Regions from separate parts of the Priestia sp. YIM B13552 genome, predicted to be linked through region 2. Evidence: riboswitches for the same ligand, from Rfam matches in the RefSeq annotation. Region 2 holds a riboswitch; the other holds the start of a gene.

Region 1 (9,786 bases), on a different contig from region 2:
AGTAACTCTTCGATTAGAAGAAGATGTGAATCCTCTTCGGGTAACGGGTAATTACTTAAGCCCAAAAGAATTTCATCAAGCGATGCAAGATGAGAATACGGTCGTAATTGATGCACGAAACGATTATGAATACGATTTAGGTCATTTCCGAGGAGCTGTTCGTCCGGATATTCGAAACTTCCGTGAGCTTCCTGAATGGATTCGCGACAACAAAGATCAGTTTGAAGATAAAAAAATCTTAACTTATTGCACAGGCGGTATTCGTTGTGAAAAATTCTCTGGGTGGCTTCTTGAAGAAGGTTTTGAAGACGTAAGCCAGCTTCACGGAGGTATTGTCACATACGGAAAAGATCCTGAAGTACAAGGTGAACTATGGGACGGTCAGTGCTATGTGTTTGATGAGCGCATCAGCGTACCAGTTAACCAAAAAGAGCATGTGATTGTCGGAAAAGACCACTTTACCGGCGAGCCTTGTGAACGCTATGTTAACTGTGCAAACCCAGAATGCAATAAGAAAATCTTAGCTTCTGAAGAAAATGAACACAAATATTTACGTGCTTGCTCACATGAATGCCGAGTGAGCCCTCGTAACCGCTATGTAAAAGAACATGGTTTAACAGAAGAAGAGTTTGCAGCACGTGTTAAAGAGCTTGAAAAAGAACACGTAACTTTATAATAAAAAAAAGCAGCACGCTATACAAAGCGTGCTGCTTTTTTATGAAAAGATTCTCTTAGAACCTGGTGTTTAAAGAATGTCATACAACGGGTATTTATGAAAAAGGAAAGATATTCCTAACTTTTTCTATTTGTTTAAAAGAATGTTTTTTTGAGAAAGCGATTATAAAAAAATGATTGTACATAAAAACGAAAAAGGAGCTTGAAAATGGAAGCAAAAATTGAAAAAAAGTACGATGGCCGTTTGCTTGAAGGACCCCTATGGGATGAAGAAAATCAAAAATTAGTGTTAGTAGACATCTTAGATAAAAAGCTTCTTACGTACGATCCAAAAACGACAACCTTAGAAGATATTGCTCTTCCTTCAGTCGTTACAAGCGTTTCTAAAACCAATCATTCAAAATTGATTGTCTCTACCCGTAATCAGCTGCTTTTAGTTGATAAAAACAAAAAGAATCATGAAGAGTATATCCGTTTAGATACTCTTGAAAAAACCATGCGTTTTAATGACGGGAAATGTGATCCATATAATCGCTTTTGGATTGGAACGATGAGTGAAGAAGATGAAGAAGGAAAAGCCCAGCTTTACGTAGTAGATGAAAAAGGTGTCATTAAGAGCGCTAAAGAAGGATTAAGCGTGTCAAACGGGCTAGCTTGGAATCGAACAGGAGACAAATTCTTTCTGGTTGATTCACCGAAAAATAAAATTATGTCTTATTCATTTTCGAAAGAAACAACAAGGCTCGAAGATGAAAAAGTGGTGATTGACCTTTCGGACATGGACGGGTTTCCTGATGGAATGACAATTGATGAACACGATCGATTATGGGTAGCGCTTTGGGGAGGTTCGAAAGTCATTTGTGTAGATCCAGATAAAGGAGAAATTATAGAATCTATTCACCTTCCTGTTTCCAATGTAACCTGCTGTACATTTGGAGGAGACGATTTACAAACCTTATTTATCACCACAGCTAAGGAAGAAGAAAAATACGAAGAAGCCGCCGGCTCTCTTTTTTCATGCCGAGTAGGAGTAAAAGGCGTCCCTGCTTATACTTACGTATATTAGATAAGCGCTTGGAAAAATGTAATGATTCCTAAAGCCAAGTAACGAGAGATGTTACATACAGCTTCTACAATTCCTTTACGTTGTGTTCACTTCTTTACATTTTATTCTTTATGAGGAAGAGGAATAAAATATGGGGACAACGAATTTCCATAAAGAAGCCTTTTAAAGAATATGAACACTTCTATTAGGTAATAATGGGAAAAGGTACAAAAGGAGGAATTGTTTTGGAACAAACATTGTATGAAAAAGTGGGCGGACAAGAAGCTATTGACAAAGTAGTTGATTATTTTTATTCTGAACTCGTGTTAAAAGACGAAACGGTCAGTCACTTTTTCGAGCATACGGACATGGATAAACAGCGTCGACACCAAGCCAAGTTTATAAGTTTTGCCTTAGGTGGACCGAATCAATATTCAGGAAAGTCGATGGCCAAAGCACATGCAAATATGAATATTCAACCCGAACATTTTAATGCAATTGCTAAGCATCTTCACGATGCACTTGCTCACTTTAATGTTGAAGAGCCTGATATTGACCAAGCATTAAGTAAAGTTGAATCCCTAAGAAATGATATTCAATATAAATAAATCATAAAAAAGAAGGTTACTGTGACCTTCTTTTTTTTATGCTCAAAGCTGTGATGTATGAAGGAAACATGGAAAAGATATCGTAATATGATAAAAATGCAATAGGTGAAAATATTTATTGAAAGTCTGGGAGTGGGAGTATGTCAGCAATTAATGGGAAGCAATACGTAGAGAGAATTAATCAATTAAAAGCAAATGTATGGGTTGATGGCAAGCTCGTAACAGGCGATATATCAGAACATCCGGCTTTTAAAGGAGCCATTAACAGTCAAGCTAAGCTTTATGATCTTCAGCATGACAAAAAAATTAAAGATATCATGACATATCAATCTCCGGCTTCTAAAGAATTTGTTGGTACATCTTATTTACAGCCTAAAACAAAAGAAGAGTTAAAAAAAAGACGAGAGATGACCCAGCAATGGGCGCAATTAACCCATGGTATGATGGGAAGAAGTCCAGATTATATGAATACCGTATTAATGGCTTTTGCATCCTCTGCAGAACTCCTGAGAGGAACAGAAAACTGCTTTCCTGAAAACATCCTTTCTTATTATGAATATGTGAGAGAGCACGATTTATCGCTCACTCATACATTCATCGATCCTCAAGTCAATCGAATCCAATTTTATTATGAGCAAAACGACGAACCGATAGCAGCAAAAATAGTTGATAAAAACAATGAGGGAATCGTTATCCAAGGCGCGAAACTGCTTGCTACACAGGGCGGAATGACGGATGAGCTGCTCGTACTGTCTTCAGCGGGCATTCAAGGAAAAGAAAAAGGATTTGCTTTTTCGATTCCAAGTAATACAAAAGGAATTAAATTTATTTGTAGAGAATCATTTGCAGGAAAAGAATCGACGTTTGATTATCCATTAAGTTCTAGATTTGAAGAAATGGATACAGTTGTTGTTTTTGACCATGTATTAGTACCGTGGAACCGCGTTTTTTTCTATGAAAATGTAGACGTATCAAATACATTCCTTGCTTCTAGTTCCTTTTCAGCTTTTGCTCTGCATCAGGTAACTTCAAGGAGAGTTGTCAAAACAGAGTTTGTATTAGGGATTGTACAATCTCTGATTGAAACCATTAACATTACGGATTATCCGCATGTGCGAGAAAAAGCAACGGAGCTTATTATTGCTTTAGAAACAATGAAAGCTCTCGTGATGAAAGCAGAAGAAGAAGCGGAAATTGATCCATGGGGATACATGCGTCCGAATGAAACTACACTTCGTATTGCCGCAAATATATTTTCAAAAACATATCCTACCTTTACAGAGATTATCCAGCTTTTAGGTGCAAGCGGACTAATGGTAATACCAACAGAAAATACGTGCCGCTCATTGGTTAAAGAAGATATTACGCGTTATTTACAAGCTAAATCGAGAGGGGCAGAAGATCGAATTAAGCTTTTTCGACTAGCGTGGGATTTAACTATGAGTCCGTTTGGCACAAGAGAAACACTGTATGAACGTTTTTTCTTTGGAGAGCCTGTACAGTTAACCAGTTATCTGTACTTATCTTATGATAAAGAGCGCTATGTACAGAGAGTAACCGATTTTTTGAAAAGTTAACGGAGAAAACGAATCTCCGCTGGGTATGATAGTTTAGTTACCAAAACAGCGGAGATGCTTATTGAATAAATTTTAAAAATCTGCAATAATTTTCAAGGAATCATTTCTGTGAAAATACTAAGGAATACTATAAAGGTAGGATGTGACAATGAAGCAATTAATCTATTTTGGTTTAGAACAAGCAAAATCTTGTGTTTTTCCTATTATCATTTTTCTTACGTTGGCTATGACAAAAATAATTGAAGTACCGTTTATTTCTAGATATGACCTTATTCTATTAGTCTGTCTAGGAACTCAAGTTTTAATGGTAATGTTTAAACGAGAAACGCTTGATGAAGTAAAAGTCATCGCAGTATTTCATTTAATTGGACTAGCGTTAGAACTCTACAAAGTTCATATGGGCTCATGGAGCTATCCGGAAAAAGCTTTCACTAAAGTCTGGGGAGTTCCGCTGTACAGCGGATTTATGTATGCTAGTGTAGCCAGCTACATGTGCCAAGTGTGGAGAAGGCTTGAATTAAAGCTTACGAACTGGCCTTCTACATGGGTTGTCAGTATACTAAGTGCGGCTATTTACCTTAACTTTTTCACGCATCATTTTATTTACGACTTCCGCTGGTTTTTAAAACTTTTTACTTTACTTATTTTCTATCGAACTTTTGTATATTTTACAGTTAACAAACGTACATATCGCATGCCTTTAGTATTGTCTTTTGTACTGATTGGCTTTTTCATTTGGATCGCTGAAAATATCGCAACATTTTTCGGAGCATGGCAGTATCCAGATCAACAGCAGCAGTGGACAATGGTTCATATAAGTAAAATTAGCTCTTGGCTTCTTCTTGTGATTGTTAGTTTCTTGATTGTTGCTTTACTAAAGCATTTAAAAGAAAATCAAAGCCAATTTAAACAAAGAAAGAAATCAAAAGAAACAAACGAAATATATGAAAGATAGAAACATAACTATGTACACGCTGTTAATATGAAGTGCAGAACCTTTGGAGGCTTATATGCAAGAATATATTTTTTATCTTCCCTATTTTAAATCAGCGGGGAAGACCATAGCAGTTACAAATGAAAATGGAGAAAACGTCGGACAGCTTAAGAGAATGCATAAAAATATGTGGACGAAAAGTATTGATTTTTTAACTCGTGATGGACTTCCAGTGTTAGATTCTATTTCTTGGTTTCCTATCTTTTCCTGCGGCTTAAAGGTACATTTACAAGTTCAATGGGAAGGAAGAACGGTGTTTATTGATCACGTAAAAAAACACCGGTGGGTGATAAAAGAAAATGGAAAAACAGTGGGAGATCTATTAGGTAAAGGAATAATTAACAACGAAGGAGCACAAGAAATTAGATGGGAAAATAACGTCTACATGTTAAGCAGTCATGAAGCTGTAGAGGAAGCGTGTATTTTTAATCAAAAAAGAGAAAAAGTCGCAGAGTTTAAATCAGACCTTTTTCATTTTAAAGAAGGCAAACACTCAATAAGAGTAACAGAAGAACTGCCCGTACCCATTTTTATCGCTTCTTACTATATAACTACTTTTATTATGCCATACATATAATCAGGCGCAGAATCATTCTGCGCCTGATTTTTATATCATGATTTTACAAATATCATTTGTGAATTCAACGGGATCACTAATAGATAAACCTTCAATTAGAAGAGCTTGGTTATATAATAAATTTGTATAAAGGTCTAATTTCCCTTTATCATTTTCAAATGCATCTTTTAAAGAAGCGAATACATCATGATGTACGTTAATTTCTAACACTTTTTCTGCTTTTACATGCTGATTATCAGGCATAGCACTTAAAATTTTCTCCATTTCAATCGTTACTTCACCATCAGCTGATAAGCAAACGGGATGTGTTTTTAAACGTTTAGACGCGCGCACATCTCCTACTTTTCCCGCCAAAGCTTTTTTCATATAGTCAAATAGCTCTTTATTTTCTCTTTCCTCAGATTCATTGAGCTCTTCTTCTTCTGCTTCAATCCCTAAGTCACTGCTTGAAACAGATTTAAATTCTTTTTCTTCGTACGTCATTAACATTTTAATTGCAAATTCATCGATATCTTCTGTAAAATACAGAATTTCGTACCCTTTATCTGCAACCAATTCTGCTTGAGGAAGCTTTTCAATTCGGTCATACGATTCACCTGATGCATAATAGATATACTTTTGATCTTCAGGCATGCGCGATACATACTCATCTAGTGTTACGAGCTTTTTCTCTGTAGAAGAATAGAATAAAAGCAGGTCTTTTAATACGTCTTTGTTGCTGCCAAAGTCACTGTAAACGCCGTACTTCAACTGGCGGCCAAATGATTCATAAAACTTCTCGTACTTTTCACGTTCGTTTTTAAGCAAGCTTTTTAATTCATTTTTGATTTTCTTGCCGATGTTTTTGGCAATCAGCTGAAGCTGGCGGTCTTGCTGCAAAATTTCACGTGAAATATTAAGAGATAAATCTTCAGAATCTACCATACCTTTTACAAAGCTAAAGTAATCTGGAAGAAGATCTGCACATTTATTCATAATTAAGACGCCGTTTGAATACAGTTCAAGCCCTTTTTCAAATTCTTTTGAGTAGTAGTCAAACGGACTATTTTCTGGGATAAATAAAATGGCATTGTAGCGAATCGTTCCATCCACATTAATATGAAGGTGAGTGAGCGGTTTATCAAATCCGTAGCGCTTTTCTGAATAAAACTGCTCATAGTCTTCTGAAGTCAATTCATTTTTATTTTTCTTCCAGATCGGTACCATACTGTTGATAACTTGCTCTTCTGTATAATCTTCTAGCTCGTTATCAGCACCTTCTTTAGGACGTTTTTCCGTTATGTCCATTTTAATCGGGTAGCGGATAAAGTCTGAATACTTTTTAATGATCTCTTTTAAACGATACTCTTCTAGATACTCATCATATGTTTCATCTTCTGTATTTTCTTTAATTTTTAAAATAATTTGAGTCCCAACCGTTTCTTTTTCGCAAGGTTCGATTGTATAACCATCAGCACCGGTAGATTCCCATTTATAGGCTTCATCACTGCCTAACGCTTTACTAATCACCGTCACGACATCTGCCACCATGAACGCTGCGTAAAACCCAACGCCGAATTGGCCAATAATCGTGTGCCCGTCCTTTGTTTCATTTTCGTTTTTAAACGCAAGGGAACCACTTCGCGCAATTGTGCCCAAGCTGCTTTCAAGCTCTTCTTGCGTCATGCCAATTCCAGTATCCGTAATGGTTAAGGTACGGTTAGTTTTATGTGGTGTTACTTTTATGTAATAGCTTTCTTTGTTAAAACGCAAGGAGTCGTCTGTTAAGGCTTTGTAATAAATTTTATCGATTGCATCGCTTGAATTTGATAGAAGTTCTCTCAAAAATACTTCTTTTTGAGAATAGATGGAATTAATCATCATCTCTAATAATCGCTTTGATTCGGCTTTGAATTCTTTTTTTGACATAAGAAGTTCTCCTTTCCAAATAGGGCTTATAAAATAATTAGCACTTGAGTGGATAGAGTGCTAATCACTCTTTTTATTTAACATGTATTAGGATATTTGTCAATATATTAGGAGATTCGCTAAAGAGATTAAAAATTAGACTGAAAAAAGCAAACTTTTAAAAAAAAGGTTGAACGTTCTGAAAGAGTTTGCTAGAATATACTTAATTTCAAAGACTATATGTGACTGGCGAAACGCGGATAACCGTGAGGAAGCATATAGTGACGTAGCCGTTCGCCTGGGCAGAGGTAAGGGATTAATACATATCTCTTACCTCTTTCTGTTTAGGGGGAGAGGATATAGAAGTTATCACACATGTAGGTTGAAAAACCAGACTTTTTAAAAAATTAAAATTAAGTTCCTTTATCCAAAGGTAAAAACATGTAAAACTACGATGATAATCAGAGGAGAGTACAAAATGAGCACATTAACATTAGAAAAAGTACAAACAATCAAAACATTAAACAACATTGCACAAAAAGGTCTAAATGTTTTTAATCAAGAAGGTTATCAAATTGACAACGACAGCGAAAATCCAGATGCGATTGTCGTGCGTAGCTTTAACATGCACAGCATGACATTTGACCAAAATTTAAAAGCTATTGCACGAGCTGGAGCAGGGGTTAATAATATACCGGTGGACGCTTGCACGGAGCAAGGTATCGTTGTATTTAATACGCCAGGAGCTAATGCAAACGCAGTAAAAGAAATGGTTTTAACTACAATTATGGCTTCTTCTCGTAACTTATTTGCTGGAGTTGAATGGACAAAAGGATTAGATGGCCAAGGTGATCAAATTCCTAAATTAGTTGAAGCAGGTAAAAAACAGTTTGTTGGAAAAGAAATCAAAGGTAAAACGTTAGGCGTTATTGGTTTAGGTGCAATTGGTGCTCTTGTAGCAAACGATGCGCTTGATTTAGATATGGACGTAATTGGTTTTGATCCATTCATTTCTGTTAATACAGCTTGGAATTTGTCTCGCAACGTACAGCGTGCAATGTCTCTAGAAGAACTATTTGCAGCATCTGACTATATTACGGTTCACGTTCCATTAACGGACGATACAAAAGGTGTTTTCAATAAAGAAACGTTTAGCATCATGAAACCTGATGTTCATATTTTGAACTTCTCACGCGGTGAGCTTGTAAACGAAGAAGATATGAAAGCTGCTCTTGAAAGTGGAAAAGTTGGACGATACATTACAGATTTCCCAAATCAAAATGTCTTGAACATGAAAAATGTTGTGCCAATTCCTCATCTAGGGGCATCAACTCAAGAATCAGAAGAAAACTGTGCGGTAATGGCAGCACGTCAAGTGAAAAATTTCTTAGAAACTGGAAACGTTAAAAACTCAGTGAACTTCCCGAATGCATCTCTTCCTTACACTGGGAAAAAACGCGTAGCTGCTTTCCATCACAACGTGCCGAATATGGTAGGACAACTTACGCAAGTATTCTCAAACTACAATTTAAACATCGCAGATATGGTGAACAGAAGCCGCGGTGAATATGCGTATACAATGATCGATATTGACAATCAAGTAAGTGACGAGATTGTGCCTGAGCTAGAAGAAAAAATTGGTCAAATTGAAGGAATTATTACAAGTCGTATTATCTAATTTGGTTACCATCATATTCTAGTGTTGCAGCCCTAACTTAGAAAAGTTAGGGCTGTTTTTACATAGTGTTTATCTTCATATCATTTCCTTCATTCCCATAGCATATATAAATACCTTTAAAGAGGTGAACGTTTTGTCAGGAGAACTGATCGGAATTTTGATAGGGTCGCTCATCGCGCTGGCAGGAACATTCATTACGTCTGTCGTAGCCATAGTGATGTCGAAAGAGCAATACAAGCAAGAGCTTCGCAAAGCATTTATCCAAAAGAAAGTTGATGCCTATACCCATGTGTGTCAAGTTATTCTAGCTATAAAAAACGATTTACTTACAAAAACTGTTTCTTCAGCCGGATTAAACTGGACGGCTCAATCTATTAACAAACTAGCAGATGTGTGTATTACGGAAGGGCTATGGATCGATGAAGAAGACAGCAAAAAGCTGGAGGTTCTGCAGAAGCAGCTTTCAAAATTTGTATTTGATGAAATAGAACTGTCTAGACATGATATTCTCACAGTCTGTTATGAAATTATTGAATATTGTGAAAAAAAGGTAAGGATTCTTCATTTTATGACTACAAAAGAATAGGTGATTACTACTTTAAGAAGTGATAGTAGAAGTATTAAAATAGCATCGAAGTATAAAGTCAAAAAAACAATCCGTTTATACACCAGCAGTCAACGAGGGCATTAGGAAGGTAAAGGCCAAGAGGGAATTTTATTTTGTAAAAGCGATAGGAAAAGATAG
Region 2 (9,786 bases):
TTTGATTAGAAGTAAATCATGTAGAAGTTCTTCCGACCTTTGATAACCCGCTTCCGACTCTCCAACTAAATTTAATTTATGAAGCATAATCGTAAGCTTGCAGCGATACACTTCGTGTTTGATTCTCCATCGCTTTTTCTCAGGCAGCAGCGATATTTCTTGATTAATAGAATCAAGCAGATTATCTGAAACTGCGACTCTTTTTGTAGACTGACTTAACCTTTGTCTCAATTGAGTAAGCGACTCTTTATATTTACGAATAGCTAACTTTCTTTGTTTGACAAGCGTTTGCCACGTTACTTTGGGAGTTACGTTTGGATTTCCATCCCGGTCTCCGCCAATCCATGAACCAAATCGAAGAATATTAGGCACCTTCCAATTTTCTTGGGGGTAATTCTCCTGCAATGAATTTTCCAACTCCTGATGAAGTTGAGGAAGCACTTCAAATAACGTTTCATCAAAATAATATAATCCATTCGATACTTCATCCATTACGGTTGGCTTGCGATCTCGCAGTTCATTTGTTTGCCATAAAATCAACACTTCGCTAAACAGTCTTTCTTCAATTTCCGTACGTTCGCGTTTTGTTAACGTTGGATTATCCAAGTTTTTGAGAAGCTCAGCCATTCGTTTATGAATATCAAGAACACTTCGTCTAGTGGCTTCTGTTGGATGAGCAGTGATGATGAGCTCTAGAGATAAAGTTTGAAGCAAGTTAGCAATTACGTCTGGCGCCACTCCATTATTTTTAAGCGAAACAACGGCACTTTCCAATGAGCCCGGCTGCATAATAGAATCTTCTTGCTGCTGATATTCCCGTCTGCGACGAATTCGATGATTTTGCTCTGCAATATTAACTAAATGAAAATAAACTGCAAACGCCCGAATAACCTGCTCGCGCATCGGCTGTTCAAGAGTAACGATTTCATTTTTTATTTCTTTATAGATAACTTCATCTTTGTTTTCTCTAAGTGATTTTGCTACTTCGCGTATTTTTTCTACTTTGTTGAGCAGTTCTTCTCCACCTTGGTGAACCAGAACTTTCCCTAACAATTGACCGAGAAACTTTACATCACGGCGCAGGGCAGTGCTGCTGTTTTGTCTTTCTGCTGCTTCTACTGTTACCATTAGACACGACACCTTTCTTTATAAATGTTGTACTTTTTAAACTTTTTAGAAAATTATATTAAATCCATATTACCATGAACGAAAATAAATTTCATATAATTTTATTTCCTCCTCTCGTTCAGGAGAGGAGATTCATCAAATATAGAAAGAGGTTAAGACATAACTAAATGAATCCAATCTAAAGACGAACAAATGGGATACATAAGCTGAACCGCTTGTGACACCGCAGTTGATTACTGTGCAAGACTTTGCTTTCTGCGGGCGGTCGATGAGCCTCCTCGTCTCTTTCGCTTTTCCCCCGTAGTCTTCGTCTTGCTCTCCAATCAACTGCTAGAAGGAACGAAACAGATGAAACCTACGTTCACCATAACAAAAAAAACGAACCACTAATCAAACACGTTGATCACTGGTTCGTTTTTCATTTGAGCTAAAACACTTTTGTCTCGGCCTCTCTTTTATGCTACCAAGGTTGTCCTAAATCCAATACCGATGCTAGTTCATTGCTTTTTTTACGCACTTGCTTACGCGTGGCAGCGCGATCTGCCCCCGTTTGAAACAGGTATTTTTCTTCTTCTGTTTCTGGAATAAGCTCCGGTACTGCACGGGGCTTTCCATCATCATCCATTGCCACAAAAGTTAAAAATGATGTGGCTGCAATTTGACGCTCCCCGGTTTTTAAATTTTCTTTAATCACTTTCACAAACACTTCCATGGATGAACGACCTGTCCATGATACGTATGACTCCAAACATACAGAATCCTGAGGCGTAATAGGGTGCAGAAAATGAATAGAGTCTGCTGAAGCTGTTACACACTCTGTACGACTGTGACGATAAGCTGAAATGGACGCAATCATATCAATATCACTCATTAACTTTCCGCCAAATAACGTATTGTGATTATTAATATCATTAGGAAAAATGCGGCTCGTTCGAACAGCCTTTGTATCTTTACAATAATTTGCTTTCATTAGTAAGAACCTCCATTGATGCCTATCATAATAAGAATAAAAGAATGAATGAACCTATACTAGCATATTTTGATAAATTTAGCTTTACAAAAAACTCGTTGATTTATTTACAGAAAACAAAAAAGAGAAGAAAAATTCTTCTCTTTTTTGTCTATCGAATATAGCTTGATCCAAACGTTTTACCTAAAGAATCACTGTATAGGTCACTTGGTTTCACAGTCCATTTCCCATCTTCTTTCACCATAAAAATTCGTAGGGGGCGACTTCCTTCTTTTGTTTCCAATTCATTTACAATATCTTTGAAGTGAGAAGCGGCAAACTCTTCAGAGTGTTCTGTATCATAATCCTTCGTTTCCTCTGTGTAGGCTCGTTTAAGCTGCGATACGTATGAATACAAGTCTGATAAATTAAGAGTCGTGTACTCCACCTCTACTACTGCTTTATTATTTGCATTCGCAATCACATTTGTTTTCACGCTTGCTTTTTCTTTTAAAACATCTTTATACATGTTAAAAAAGTCTTTTTTTGCTTTGTCGGTTAAACTATTAGAAAACGCACCTTTTAATTCTTCTTTAAACGCTTTTTTCTGTTCTTCTATAACAGCTGTTTTATCTGCTGTTACATATTTATCATAGTCTACGTTTTCTTTATTTAAGTAAAGGACTTCTGTATAAGCTTGCAGAGCTTTTTCTGGGTCTTGCAGCTTATTATAGCTTTTCGCGTATTTCTTTGTATCCAGTGTTAATGTCACTTCGTCAATTTCTTCATCATAATCAGATGATTTTGGCTGAAGCCCAATTTTATACTTTTTATCTTTTTTGACTTCAAAGACAAACGTTAAATTTTTTTGCTTTCCAGCACCAATTTTGTCAGATGCACTGCTTTCTAGTCCGAGCTCACGACTGTTCACTCCCGTTTTTGGAGACAGCTGTTCATCTCCTTCGTATAAATAAACACCGTCATAATCCGATAAAGATATACTGTTTTTGGAGACATTTTTCACTTTTAAATCAACTTTCAACAGCCCTTTTTCTTCACTTGTAGCTCCTTCATCACTATCTACTAAAATGTAAGAAGCGCTGTCAATAGATGCTTCAATCGCCTTATTTTTAGCCGAAGTAGACCCTCCCGTTTCCTTAGAACTGTTGCAAGCCGCTAATACTAGCATAAGTACAAAAGCTAAAGCCAAAACATTCATTTTTTTCACAGCTGCCTAATCCCCTTTATTTTGTTTTTTTAGAACTTTATCCCAAATAAAGGTTCCCTCTGTATAAATACTTAAACCTTAAAATCTATATTTTTTACAATATTTTGATAAAAACTAAGTCTAAACTCTCCACTCACCTAAATAAAAAAACACGAGCACTGGCTCGTGTTTTTTTATTTAGATTTAAAATTTTCTTGATTGATTTGTTCAGCTTCTTTCATATATCGGTTAGATTTGCCACTCTTAATTCCCCAGTAATAAAAAGCTAATGATACGCAAGCAATCACTAGCATATCCCATCCGAAAGGCAAAATATTTTTGCCTCCGAATTTTTCGCTTCCTATGTAGGAAATAAAAATCATGCACGCTAAATAGATAAGCATCCAAGCCCCGGTTAAAAATTCTTTTTTAAAGCCCACCCATTTATTTTTCGCTTGGTAATAAAAATAAACAGGCAGGCCAATTGCCATAATAAAGATCACTTCACCTGTAAGTGGCCACCTTGCCCAGTAAAGCGTCAAGGAAGCAAAAACGAAGCCGCATGGCGCAATAACTGATGCCCCTTTTAAATAAAATGGACGGTAAAAGTGTGAAGCCGTTTTTCTTAATGTTATAAGCGCTACAGGACCCATAATATAAGAGATAAGCGTCGCTACTGAGATCACTTCTGCTAAGACACCCCATCCTCTAAATAAAAAGAGAAACAAAAAGCAAGCTGCTAAATTTAGCCACATAGCTGGGCGCGGGACATTGTAAAGTGGATGAAGCGTACCAAAGATCTTTGGCAAATATCCATTTTGCTGCATCCCGTATAACATTCTAGAAGTAGTTGCCGTATATGTAGCACCTGTGCCGGAAGGAGAAACAAATGCGTCTGCGTATAACACAATTGTTAGCCAGTTAATTCCAAGCGCAATCGCTAAATCAGCAAAAGGAGAATTAAAATTCAAATGATTCCATCCATCAGCAATTGATGACGGACTTACTGCTCCGATAAAAACAATTTGCAATATAATGTATACAATTCCTGCAATAAAAATTGAACCAATTACAGCTACCGGAATCGATTTATTAGGTGATTTTGCTTCTCCTGCCATATTTACAGGACTTTGAAACCCATTAAATGCAAACACAATACCTGATGTTGCCACTGCCGTTAAAACACTGGCCCATCCATAAGGGGCAACCCCATGCTCACTTGAAAAGTTTCCGCTATGAAAACCAGCAAAAAATAAAGCCCCTGCCGTTAAACCAGGAATAATTAATTTAACAATCGTAATAAATGAGTTTGCTTTAGCAAAGAGATTTACCGTCCAATAGTTCACAAAAAAGTAAACGAATAATAACAAAGACGCAACTGCCAACCCCTTGGACGTTAAAATTCCATTATCTACTAATTCGTGAGTCCAGCGAGCCCATTTCCACGGCCAAGTACTCATATATTGCACAGATGCAATAGCCTCCACTGTTATCGTTGAAGCGATTGAAATCCAGTTAGCCCAAGCAGCCAAAAAACCAATAAATGATCCGTGTGAATACTGAGGATATTTAACCATCCCCCCTGCTTGTGGAAACATCGCGCCCAGTTCAGCATATGATAGAGCAATGGTCAAAATAACCACCATTCCAATAACCCATGAAAAAATAGCCGCGGGTCCCGCAATTTGAGCTGCTTTCCATGCTCCAAACAGCCACCCTGAACCGATAATCGAACCTATGCCTGTCATGGTTAAAGCAAATGTTCCCATCTTCCTTTGCATATTGCTCATCCAAATCTACTCCTCTTCCCTAGGAAAATAAAAAAAACACTTGCGAAAATTTCTCAAGTGTTTGCCCAGGCGCGCGGCTTATACGCTATATGCTCCCCCATGGTCATCCATGTTGCGCCAGTCACATATAGGAATATATTTTTTATCAGTATATAACATTCATTTCTATTACTCAATACACAAAAATGTTTACATTACTTTTATAAAAATAATAAATTATTCGTAAAATTCCGAATAAAACTTCTAGAAACCTCTTTTTAATTACAAAAATAACTAAAACCCTAACTTTTCTTGTTGTTTGATTCTTTTACTCCACGAGTAGATTACCTTCTAAAGATTATACTAATATATAGTATTCATTTACATAATAAGAATTAACAGCTATATATCCATAGAATTCTTGCACTAGACCCTTTACTTATATACAATATGAAGAAAAGATACTAAAGTGAACTGTCCACCACTTAGCTACGCTTGAAGTGGGAGACTTCTTTTAGGAAAACGTTAAAACCTACATATCATGCACTTCGCAACAAATGAAGTACTTCGAGCAAACTTCTCTGTTTACGCAAGCAAAAAACAGGGAAAATTACGAAAAAAGATTGTTAGAGGGATGCTTATGAATTATGCAAATGTAAAAGTTCTTTATTTTGATGACGACGGAACCATTCCAAATCACCCTCGTCTTCCAGTTTTATTGTATGAACACGTATTTATTAGTAAGAAAGAGAAAGTGGAGAGCATTTTTAATTCTCACAACTGGAAAAACAGCTGGGTAGGTGGCATACATGATTTTCACCATTACCACAGCAATTCCCATGAAGCACTAGGTGTAATTAGCGGATCTGCACGTTTAAAACTAGGTGGACATATGGGGGAAAATATCGTGGTGCATGCTGGCGATGTGCTCGTACTTCCTGCAGGAACAGGGCATATGCGTCTGCAGTCAACTGCTGATTTTAAAGTGGTTGGAGCTTATCCAGAGGGCATGGATTACAATTTACGAACAGGAAAACAAACTGACCGCCCTCACGTATTTGATGAAATTGCACAAGTACCTATTCCTACAACAGATCCTGTTTATGGCGACAAAGGACCATTGACAGAGTGGTGGAACTAGACAAGCACTTATTGTCTAGTTTTTTTATTTGCTCTGTTTTATTCTTTCCATGAATCTCTATTTGAACATACAAATTCTTTTCTTATGATGCAATAGCAATATACTTTATCTCAGCGAAATAACAAAAACTTCCCGGTCAAAACTAAATTTCTTCTTTTCCGTTCTCTTTTTGCTTCAAGAGCAACTTCGCTTAGATTATTCCCCTTTTTTTCTTTCATAATCATTTCAAATATACTCTCATCACAAGCTCTTTTTTGTTTTTCTAAAAAAATTTTCATAGATTATAACGAAATTTTCAAAAAACTTATTGCTTTACCATGTCAGACTTGCTATCATAGTGAACATTGTTAGATAAATTTTTAGTAGGAGGAGTAAAATTGAACAGAAAATTCATAATTTTTATTTTATTCATCATTCCATTTATTGCTCAATTCGCTGTTTTACCTTTTGTAAATAACATTCATCCAATTATTTTTGGATTACCTCTTTTGCATTTATGGTTATTTTTATGGGTCTTCTTAACGCCTGTATGTACATTTATTATTTATCGTTTACAAAAATCTTGGGGGGACATTGAATAATGCAAGGAAATTTAACAGCACTTTTAATCACATCAGCAATTGTTCTTGTTGTTATCGCAATTGGCTTTATAGCGGGACGTGACAAATCATCTAGAAGCTCAGTTGAAGAGTGGGCTGTAGGTGGAAGACGTTTTGGAAGCCTGCTCGTCTGGCTTTTAGTAGGAGCAGATTTATATACTGCTTATACATTCCTAGGTCTTACAAGTACAGCTTATCAGGGAGGAAGCATCGCATTTTTTGCCATCCCTTACTCTGTTTTAGCCTTTTTAATTTCATACTTTTTTCTTCCAAAGCTTTGGACTGTTGCTAAAAAGCACAAACTTACTACGCTTGCTGATTATGCCAGAGAACGTTTTAGCAGTAAATTTCTCTCCTCTTTAATTGCTATAGTAGGTGTATTGATGCTCATTCCATATATTGATCTTCAGCTTAGCGGTATTCAAGATACTCTTCGCGTTGCAGGAACTGGCTACATTAACGTAAAAGCAGTCGTTATTCTTTCATTCTTTCTTGTGGCTCTTTATACCTTTTTCAGCGGAATTAAAGGTCCCACATATACGGCAATTATTAAAGATATTTTAGTATGGGCCATTATGTTATTTATGGTTGTTTCTCTGCCAATTATGCATTTTGGAAGCTGGGGCAACATGATCGACAATGTTGCAAAGGATGCACCTCAGCTATTAACGATCCCAACACAAGGACCTAAAGGCATTCCATGGTTTATTACAGCATCACTCGTATCTGCTTTAGCTTTATTCATGTGGGCCCACGCTGCTACAGGTGTTTTCACTGCTAAAAGTGCAGATTCGCTTCGTAAAAATGCTATTTTCTTACCGCTTTACAATATTGTTTTAATTCTAGTCATCTTCTTAGGATTTATTGCTTATCAAGTATTACCTCAAGATACAACGGATCCTAGATTAGCATTATTAACCTTAATTCAGTATTCATATGGCGGCATTGGCCAAGGGTTAGCTTATGCAACGATTGCTCTTGCTTCATTAATTCCATGTTCTATCATGGCTATCGGAGCATCTAACTTATTTGCAAATAATATATTCAGAGATTTAATTAATCCAAATGTACAGGGTAAAACATTAACAATGGTTACTCGTTCTATGGTTTTCGTTGTTATTGGACTGGCACTTTTATTCGGTTTATTATTCCCTCAAGCACTTGTTTCCCTACAGTTACTAGGGGTATCTGGTATGGTACAAATCTTCCCGGCTATCGTTATCAGCCTGTTCTGGAGAAATCAATCGAAAGAAAGTACGATTGCTGGATTAGTAGTAGGGCTGGTTGTAACGTTTACCGTCCATGCCACAGGAAATTCATTTGGTCTTTATGAAGGGTTCTGGGGATTATTATCTAACTTACTCGTAGTTGTTATTTTAAATCCAATCTTTTCGGCCAAAACAAAAGCAGCAACTAACGGTGTGAAAGAAACATTGTTTTCTAAAGGCACTCCGCAAACTGAATTAAAGAAAAACGCATAAAAAAGTTCAGCCAATTGGCTGAACTTTTTTTAGATAATATTCTCTTTTTCAGAAGGGGGTGGAGTAGATTCTCTTTCCCAGCATTCGATATTTTGATTGTTTTCTAACGCATCTCTATAAAAGACTGGATTTTTCCCTTCCTTTTTCTGCTGAGTATAGTCATGCAAGGCGGAAAATGCCACTTTCGATAATAGAAAAATAGCAATCAAGTTCACGACTACCATCATCCCCATAAATAAGTCTGCCAAGTTCCATACAAGCTGAAGCTGAGCAATCGATCCAAAAATAACCATCGCTAAAACACCTACACGATAAGACCAAAGCCACATCTTATTTGAATTTAAAAACTCAATATTCGTTTCTCCATAATAATAATTGCCAATTAACGTACTAAAAGCAAATAGAAATACCATGATAGCTAAAAACCCCGATGCCCAAGAGCCGATATGGGTACTAAGAGAAGCCTGCGTTAGTTCAATGCCGCTTAGTCCCTGCTTATAGGCTGGGGATAAGAGAACGATAAATGCTGTGCTTGTACAAATCACGAGTGTATCCGTCAAGACACCAAATGCTTGGATAAGACCTTGTTTAACTGGATGACTCGTCACTGCAGTTGCCGCCGCGTTGGGAGCACTTCCCATTCCTGCTTCATTGGAAAACAGTCCGCGCTTTACTCCATTGATTAACGTTGCACCAATTGATCCCCCAAGCGCTTGTTCAAATCCAAATGCATTTTTCACAATTAGAGATAGAACCGCAGGCATTTGATCAATATTTTTAAAGATAATGAACAGAGCCATTCCAATGTATAAAACGGCCAATACGACCACGATGTATTCCGATATCTTGGCGATGCGTTTGATTCCGCCAAAAATAATTACCGCAAATATAACTGTCATAATAATCCCAACCAACAAGCGGCTCGTTCCAAAAGAGTTCTCAAATGCCAGCGTAATCGTATTAGACTGCACAGCGTTAAACACCAGGCCAAATGATAGTGTAATGAGTACAGCAAATAGCCCGCCCATCCACCTTTTATTTAACCCTTTTTCCATATAATAAGCGGGTCCTCCTCGAAACCCGTTTGATCCTTTTACTTTATAAATTTGAGCGAGTGTACTTTCTACAAAACTTGATACTGAACCGATAATGGCAATAATCCACATCCAAAATACAGCACCCGGGCCACCAAGTGCAATAGCAATCGCTATCCCTGTAATATTTCCCGTTCCTACTCGAGCTGCCATGCTTATGCAAAAAGCTTGAAACGGGGAGACTCCTCCACCTTTAGCCGCTCGTCCTTCTTTCAAAACAAGTACCATTTCTTTCAACATGCGAAACTGCAAAAAACGAGAGCGAATCGTAAAATAAATACCAATTGAGACAAGTAAAATAATTAATAAATTCGACCAAAAAAAATCATTGATGACGCTAATCACACTTTCGATTGCTTGTTGCATGCCTATCACCTCATTAAAAATTTGGTAGAACAAATGCAAAACATGAAAGTTT

Evidence for each region. Region 2 has a riboswitch for ZMP and ZTP ahead of ACFX40_RS05020 (glutamate/serine transporter AimA). Riboswitches for the same ligand answer to the same signal wherever they lie in the genome.
Region 1: it holds a riboswitch for ZMP and ZTP, as region 2 does, so the genes downstream of both, ACFX40_RS14115 (phosphoglycerate dehydrogenase) here and ACFX40_RS05020 (glutamate/serine transporter AimA) in region 2, are expected to answer to the same signal.

The regions. Positions count from the first base shown of each region.
Region 1 covers NZ_JBHZOU010000003.1:381,626-391,411, reverse strand. The annotation lists gene trhO (oxygen-dependent tRNA uridine(34) hydroxylase TrhO) at 1-676, shown strand, start outside; gene ACFX40_RS14145 (SMP-30/gluconolactonase/LRE family protein) at 884-1,741, shown strand; gene ACFX40_RS14140 (group I truncated hemoglobin) at 1,966-2,328, shown strand; gene hpaB (4-hydroxyphenylacetate 3-monooxygenase, oxygenase component) at 2,469-3,905, shown strand; gene ACFX40_RS14130 (DUF817 domain-containing protein) at 4,054-4,860, shown strand; gene ACFX40_RS14125 (tubby C-terminal domain-like protein) at 4,916-5,476, shown strand; gene htpG (molecular chaperone HtpG) at 5,507-7,384, opposite strand; ZMP/ZTP riboswitch at 7,596-7,674, shown strand; gene ACFX40_RS14115 (phosphoglycerate dehydrogenase) at 7,842-9,041, shown strand; gene ACFX40_RS14110 (hypothetical protein) at 9,175-9,627, shown strand.
Region 2 covers NZ_JBHZOU010000001.1:1,022,922-1,032,707, forward strand. The annotation lists gene ppc (phosphoenolpyruvate carboxylase) at 1-1,128, opposite strand, end outside; gene ACFX40_RS05010 (acyl-CoA thioesterase) at 1,589-2,098, opposite strand; gene ACFX40_RS05015 (DUF5105 domain-containing protein) at 2,250-3,296, opposite strand; gene ACFX40_RS05020 (glutamate/serine transporter AimA) at 3,479-5,074, opposite strand; ZMP/ZTP riboswitch at 5,131-5,209, opposite strand; gene ACFX40_RS05025 (cupin domain-containing protein) at 5,595-6,194, shown strand; gene ACFX40_RS05030 (DUF3311 domain-containing protein) at 6,572-6,775, shown strand; gene ACFX40_RS05035 (sodium:solute symporter family protein) at 6,775-8,274, shown strand; gene ACFX40_RS05040 (alanine/glycine:cation symporter family protein) at 8,304-9,734, opposite strand.